2 regions of the Flavobacterium sp. FlaQc-57 genome follow, and region 1 is predicted to be linked to the other one. Evidence: riboswitches for the same ligand, from Rfam matches in the RefSeq annotation. Region 1 holds a riboswitch; the other holds the start of a gene.
What was found. A riboswitch is a leader RNA that binds a small molecule or an ion and turns the genes downstream of it on or off. The one in region 1 is predicted to bind cobalamin.
Positions count from the first base shown of each region.

Region 2: it holds a riboswitch for cobalamin, as region 1 does, so the genes downstream of both, ACHRVZ_RS10015 (DUF5074 domain-containing protein) here and ACHRVZ_RS14785 (TonB-dependent receptor plug domain-containing protein) in region 1, are expected to answer to the same signal.

Region 1 is NZ_JBIPDA010000004.1:299,318-303,196, reverse strand. It holds gene ACHRVZ_RS14790 (SusC/RagA family TonB-linked outer membrane protein) at 1-718, opposite strand, end outside; cobalamin riboswitch at 1,387-1,618, shown strand; gene ACHRVZ_RS14785 (TonB-dependent receptor plug domain-containing protein) at 1,769-3,769, shown strand; gene ACHRVZ_RS14780 (YncE family protein) at 3,798-3,879, shown strand, end outside.
Region 2 is NZ_JBIPDA010000002.1:933,439-937,317, reverse strand. It holds gene ACHRVZ_RS10015 (DUF5074 domain-containing protein) at 82-1,401, opposite strand; cobalamin riboswitch at 1,718-1,910, opposite strand; gene ACHRVZ_RS10010 (MFS transporter) at 2,157-3,653, shown strand; gene ACHRVZ_RS10005 (DUF6814 family protein) at 3,665-3,879, shown strand, end outside.

The sequences.
Region 1 (3,879 bases):
GCCCTTTATTGGTTGATATCAGAATAACTCCATTAGCACCACGTGATCCATAAATAGCTGTGGCTGATGCATCTTTCAGAATGTCAATACTTTTGATGTTGTCCGGGCTGATATCACCAATTGATCCGGCAAAAGGAATTCCATCTAACACTACTAAAGGATTGTTGTCTGCTGTTAAGGAACGCGTACCTCTAATTCGGATTTGCATTTCGGCACCCGGTTTAGATGATGTTTGTGTCATTTGAACTCCTGCTAAACGCCCTTGTAAGGCTTGCGTAATATTAGCCGATGGTACTTCGCGAATTACATCGCCTTTAATTGACGAAACAGAACCTGTTACTGCTTCTTTTCGCTGCGTACCGTAACCAATAACTACAACTTCTTGCAAAGCATTAGAATTTTCTTCTAATACAACGTTAATTTTATTCTTTCCTCCAACAGGTACTTCTTTCGTTGTTAAACCCAGAAAACTAAAAACCAACACTGCATTTGAAGGAACATTAGCAATAGAATAATTTCCGTCAAAACCTGTAACGACACCTGTTTTCGTGCCTTTAACATTCACATTCGCTCCAGGAATCGGTCCGCCTGCGTCCGAAACTGTTCCAGTAACTGTCGACTGAGCGTTGGCACTCAAAGAAAATAAAAACATCAGGATCATGAACCCTAAACATTTTAAGAGCTTTGGTTTGCTTTTAATAATAAAAAAGTTACTCATAAAAAATAATTTAATTAGTTAATAGTTTGGTTTAGTTAGTTTCAAAAAATGGTAAAAAATTCTCCATTTAATAATTTGTGATCTATTAAAAAAGTCATTTGAGAAACAAATGTAAATAAATTAAAACAATACACAATCGGTTGCGTTAAATTAATTTGATAATTCCGTAAAAATTATACTAAAAAAATATACTATACATAGTTTTATAACTTAAAAAATATCATTTAAACAAAATAACCTCAACTAAAAGTTAACAAATTATACATTTTAAGGCCTTTTGTTCAAAACAGTAAAAAAAACACAAAAAAGAAGATTTTATCATAAACCTTTAAAAATCAAATAAAAAAGTGAAGAAAAACAAATAAGAAAAAATGTCTGCAATGCCTATTCCGAGGCTTAAACCCAACACGTGTTACTTATTTTTAATTACCAAATGTTATCAATAGCTTTTTCAAAAAAGCGCATTTTGACACACAATCGGTTGCTCAAAAACAGCTGTTTTAGCGGATATTAAGTAACTATTTACAATTATCTGCTTCATTATTTTCAGGTAAAAAATTCAAGGAATCCTCATCTAAAACTTTCGGGATACACGAGCGATAATAGGGCCATAAAAAAAATCAAAACTTTTTTTTCATAAATAAGTCCTTAACAACAAAGAGATTATTTACATTTGCACCCGCAATGGTTTAGCTACAACTTTTCAGGTGTAGTTAACGAAGAGGGAATCAGGTGCAAATCCTGAACAAGCCCGTTACTGTAAATTCCATGCAACATTTTGGCAGATTTAAAACTTTTGAGTTTTCGAAATCTAATCTTTTGCCACTGCATTTTCTAATGTGGGAAGGCCGATCAAAATGGGAATAAGTCAGGAGACCTGCCACTGCAATTAACTTCAAGCTCTCGTGGACCAGAGCTTTGAACAAACACACACATCAAACTAACATTTGATTTTAATTTTTCCGTTAATAACTATTTAGTTAAATAGAGTATTTTGCTATGCATTTATGTAATTATAGGCGTTTTCGCCTACTACATGGTGGATTTTGCTTGCTTCTATGGACTTCATTATTGAATCCAATTTATGCACAGGACAATCCATCAAAAAGAAATAAAGAATTAGATTCTTTAAAACCACATACTTTAAAAGAGGTTATTTTAACCACAAGCAAACGTGAGTTCAAGCTCGAATCGCCAATGCCTGTACAGATTTTGTCCGGCAAACAACTGGAAAAACTCAATAGCTTATCGGTTGCAGATGCAGTACGTTATTTTTCGGGCGTGCAGCTAAAAGATTATGGCGGAATTGGCGGCCTCAAAACTATAAATGTCCGAAGTCTGGGAAGTGCACACACAGCCGTTTTTTATGACGGAATGAGCGTAGGAAACGCTCAAAATGGTCAGGTCGATTTAGGGAAATACTCTCTTGACAACATCGAAGCTATAGAACTTTACAACGGTCAAAAATCGACAATTTTTCAGCCTGCCCGAGGTTTTTTCTCGTCGAACACTCTTTTCTTAAAGACTAAAATTCCTGAATTCTCAACAGGGAAAACAGCAAATATTAAAGCTGCTATTAAAACCGGATCATTTGGGCTTTTTAATCCCTCAGTTTTATACCAGCAAAAACTCTCTTCTACTATATCATTGACAGCAAGCACTGAATGGTTAACCGCTGATGGAAAATACAAATACAGGTACCAGAAAAAAGACGGTTACGACACCACGGCTGTTCGCCAAAATGGAGATATTACAGCGTTACGAAGTGAATTGAATTTGTATGCAAAAATGGGTTCAAACGGTCAGGCTTCTCTTAAGGCGTATTATTATGATTCTGAACGCGGTCTTCCCGGTGCAATCTTAGCCAATCGATACAACTATTATCAACGACAATGGGACAGGAACTTTTTTGTTCATGCTTCACTTCAAAACTCTTTTTCTAAAAAATATGAATTGCTCGCCAATGTAAAATTCAGTAGAGATTACAGTCGTTACATCGATCCTGATTACAAAACTACCGAAGGCGCATTAGACAACAAATATTATCAAAACGAATTTTATGCATCTGTAGTTAATCAGTACACTATTAAAGAATGGTGGAAAGTATCACTCGCAACTGATTTTTCTATAAATACGCTCGATGCAAATTTATATCGATTCCCCTACCCAACCCGATATTCCTATTTAGGCGCTTTGTCTACAGAGATGCATTGGAAACGACTTGATATTCAGGCTAATCTACTTGGAGCTTATATTGACGAACAGGTTAAATATTATCAGCAAGGCGATAGTCAACATGTTTTTTGCCCTGTAATCTCCTCATCTTTTCAGCCATTCGATACTAAAAATTTCAGAATTAGAGCGTTTTATAAAGAATCTTTTAGAATGCCAACTTTCAATGATCTCTACTATACTTTTATCGGTAACAGTTCATTACGCCCAGAATTCACGACCCAATATGACTTTGGTGCAACTTACATTATTGAACCCAAAAAGTTTTTACAATCGGCTTCATTTCAGGCTGATGTCTATTATAATCGCGTTAAAGACAAAATTGTTGCCATGCCATCGTCTAACCTTTTTAGATGGACGATGATGAACCTTGGTCTTGTAGACATAAGAGGTTTAGAACTCAATACAAACTTTGTCTTTAAACTTCCTGAGCAAATATTTCTGGATTTAGGATTGAGTTATACGTATCAAAAAGCAATCGATGTTACTCCAAAAGGCACCACATATGGCGACCAAATACCCTATACTCCGGAAAATAGCGGCACGGTTACCTCATCTATAAACTGGAAAAACTGGCAGATGAATTACAGTTTTATTTATACAGGAGAAAGATACAGTCAAAAAGCCAACATTCCTGTAAACTATGTAAAACCATGGTACACCAGTGATATGGCGCTGATTTGGGATGGTAAAGTCTTGAAGCAATCCATAAAAATTGGAGCTGAAGTCAATAATCTTTTTAATCAATATTATGATGTTGTGCTGAATTTTCCAATGCCGGGAAGAAATTACCGTCTTAATCTATCTGTAAAACTTTAAAAAACACTTAATAATTAAATATTCGACCATGAAAACAAATTTTAAATTTTGGCTGTTACTGGCTTTTGCTGCCGTTGGATTTCAGGGATGTCAAGAAGATGATCCTATTA
Region 2 (3,879 bases), on a different contig from region 1:
AATCAAAAAGGTTCGCAAAGCTTTAAATTAAACTTTGCGAACCTTTGCGTAAATCTTAGCGTCCTTTTCGGTTAAAATAAGCTATTGATGAAATACAGAAACTGCAGGGAAATAATATCCAGAATAACTTACTGTTTCCTTCTTAACACCTGAGTCAGCATTAAACAAATAAAGATTATTGATTGCGAAATTTGTTCCAAATCCCTCATTAACTGTATTTACCACCAAAGAATTTTTCTTTCGATCGTAACCAATTCCTGCACCGTATAATATATTGGATTGTGTTAATGTAACAAAAGGTGTTGCCAATGAAGCTACATCTCCATTGTATTTATAAATTTCTTTACCACCGCTAAAACTTCCATTTTTAGCAATAAAAACATTGTTTTTGGCCGCTACAATAGACCCTGGATGCCAAGCTCCCCAACTTCCATAGGCTTGAAATGCTATTGCAATTTCTTTTACTTCAAGTGTATTTGAATCTATGCTTATCAGTTTTTTACCTCCTGCTGCCCACACTTTTTTATCATCGGTTACAGCAAATCCTAAAACCATACTTGGAATAGTTTTTTCAACCACCAACGTTGAAGCATTAATAACAATAACACCTTTTGAAGAAGACAACGCGAAAATGTAACCATTAGCTTTTACAATATCTCCAACCTGACCTGTAACACCTTCAATTTGTCCATTCAATTCCATTGTGTTAAGGTTAAGCTTAAAAATTCCTTTTCCCGAAGTTAATAATGCCTGATTCTCATCAATACCCACTACTGCACGCCAGTCGTTTCCGCCTTGAGCAGGAATTCTTTTTTCTTCTTTAAGTGAATAAGCATCTGCCACCACAACAGGTCCGCCAACTTTAGAAACTAAAAATAGTTTTTTATTAAAAATTGTTCCAAACTCTAATGTAGATGATTCCGGTTTTAAATTTTTATCGGGATTTACTTTTACAAAAACGCTGTCTTCTATTGCTTTTGTATCATATCTGTAGAATCCAACTGTTCCTGTTCCGTGTCCAAACCATCCTTCATTGATCATAAAGAAACCATTTTCATAAGCTCCTAAAGTGTGGATATCATATGTTAGAGAAACCTTTCCTCCATCGTTTTTGGCTGTCATTGTTATTTTAAAATCGCCTCTCGTTTCTGGCTTAAAAGTATAAGTAGAATCAGATCCTACAACACTTCCGTTAACTGCCCATTCAAAAACAACATTTTTTCTGTCTGCTAATTTTGAACTTAATTGTACTGTTTTTCCAATCGTCAAAGTATCTTTTAATTGCTGCTCTCCTTTTATTACCGGAGGCGCCGTAAAATCGTCATCACTATTACATGAAACTGTTAGCAACATCAAAGAAGCAATTGCGATTAATGGTCTGGAAAAAAAATGGTTTTTCATTGTTAAATATTTAAAATTATAGTACTTAATTTTTTAAATCGACTGTAACAAAAAAGTTTTACAAAGCAGCTTGCCTGCTTTCGTTAAAAGCAAAACATCTTGCAAATCGATAAGTTTTAATGATTTTTTTTGGAAAAAATGAAGGTATCGAACAGAAAAACTTCTGAAAGGAAATTACTTTTACGATATAATATTTGAGGAAAAAAGATTCTCATAAATTCAGTTTTGACTTACGAGAATAGAATAACCAAACAATACATAATCACGGAAAGCGATTAGTATTATTCTTAATTCAAGCTTCAATCCCCGAAAGCTATATTATTACTATAAAAATGGCAGGTCTTCTGACTTGCTCCCTACACCCAGCCTTCCCTTTCAAAATGAAAAGTGACGTATTAAAGGGTTTCAGTTAATGAGCTTACAGCTGCGGGACAGTTTTGGAGTTACACCAAATTCCCTTTTAATGTCAATATCTTATCAATATGACAACCATTTTCCGATTTAAATTCGAGGCGCAAATCTACAGTTTTCTTTTTAAAGAAAATAAATGAGCTCTTACTAATTATCAAGCCTCATTATTCCATCACTTTTTATGTATTAATTTGAATTATTTCGATGCTTCTTTTTACATTAAAAAGATGTCAATAAATAAGTTCTTTTTGTTAAAAAAGTATTAACTAAATAAAAAAATATCTTCTATATTCGTAAAATCATAATTAATAATTTTATTTATTATCAAAAACACATAGCGCTTTATGAGCAAAACTTCTACAAAAGGCATTTGGAAAGTAATTTCGGCCTCATCAATGGGGACAATGATTGAATGGTATGATTTCTATATTTTTGGAAGTTTAGCTGTTGTAATTTCAACTAAATTCTTTCCAAGCGATAATCCAACGGCAGCATTTTTATCGACTTTAGCCACTTTTGCGGCAGGATTTGTAGTTCGCCCTTTTGGAGCGCTATTCTTTGGGAGACTTGGCGATATTATTGGTCGTAAATATACTTTTATGGCTACTTTATTATTAATGGGAGGTTCTACTTTTTTAATTGGCTGTATTCCGAGTTATGAGACTATTGGTTTTTTAGCTCCTTTATTGGTTCTAATTTTACGTTTATTACAAGGGCTTGCTCTTGGAGGAGAATATGGCGGAGCGGCCACTTATGTTGCTGAACACGCTCCCGCGGGACAAAAAGGATATTGGACATCCTGGATTCAGACTACTGCAACGGTCGGCCTTTTCATTTCATTAATGGTGATCCTAGCCACAAAAAATGTACTCTCTGCAGAAGATTTTGATACTTGGGGATGGCGTGTTCCGTTTTGGGTGTCTATTGTAATGGTTGGTGTTTCGTATTTGATACGTAAAAACATGGATGAATCTCCTGAATTTGCCAAGGCCAAAAAGGAAGGAACTACGAGTACAAACCCGCTAAAAGAAAGCTTTGGAAACAGATATAACTTAAAATTTGTTCTACTTGCTTTATTTGGAGCAACAATGGGACAAGGTGTTGTTTGGTATACTGGCCAGTTTTACGCCATGAGTTTCATGAAAACGGTGATGAATATTGATTCTTCACAGGTTGATAGTTTATTGGGAATTGCTTTATTATTGGGTACTCCGTTTTTTATTTTCTTTGGATGGCTAAGTGATAAAGTAGGCCGAAAATACATTATGATGGGCGGAATGCTTCTTGCTATTTTATTTTATAGACCTATTTATAAAATGATGTACACGACTACTGATGTAAACTATAAGACTGAAATTGTAGAAAAAAGACTTCAAAATACTGAAACTACTAAAAATAATGATTTAATTACCACAATTTCAAAAACCTATACTGACGAAACTTCGTACGTGGAGAAGAAAACAACTTTTAACGATAAAAAGGAACCTCAAAGTCATATTTCCATTACCATTAATTCCAGCGATGAGTGGACATTGATTTTCCTGGTTTTTATTCAGGTTCTATTTGTAACTATGGTATACGGTCCAATTGCTGCTTTTTTAGTAGAAATGTTTCCAACGAAAATTAGATACACTTCAATGTCTCTCCCGTATCACGTTGGTAATGGCATTTTTGGTGGCTTACTTCCTGCCATTTCAACTTATTTTGTAACGCATGCCAAGGATTCAGGAAAACCTGATTTTTACCTTGACGGACTTTGGTACCCTATTATTATTGCCTCTGTTTGCTTTGTAATTGGAATGATTTATATTGACAATAAAAATAAAACTAACCACCTTTAATACTACTAACTATGAATGCGATCAAACAAATTTTGGGTGTTTTATGGATTATTCTGGCAGTTGCAGCGGCTTATTTTTGCGTGTTTGAATTTGGCTTACCAAAACTACTTTCAGACAAACAAGATGATTTAGTCTTTGGCATAATTATCCTTTTTATTCTTACTCCTCTAATTGTTTTAGGACTTGGAACTTTTGGTTATTTTGCTGTAATTGGAGAATACAACGA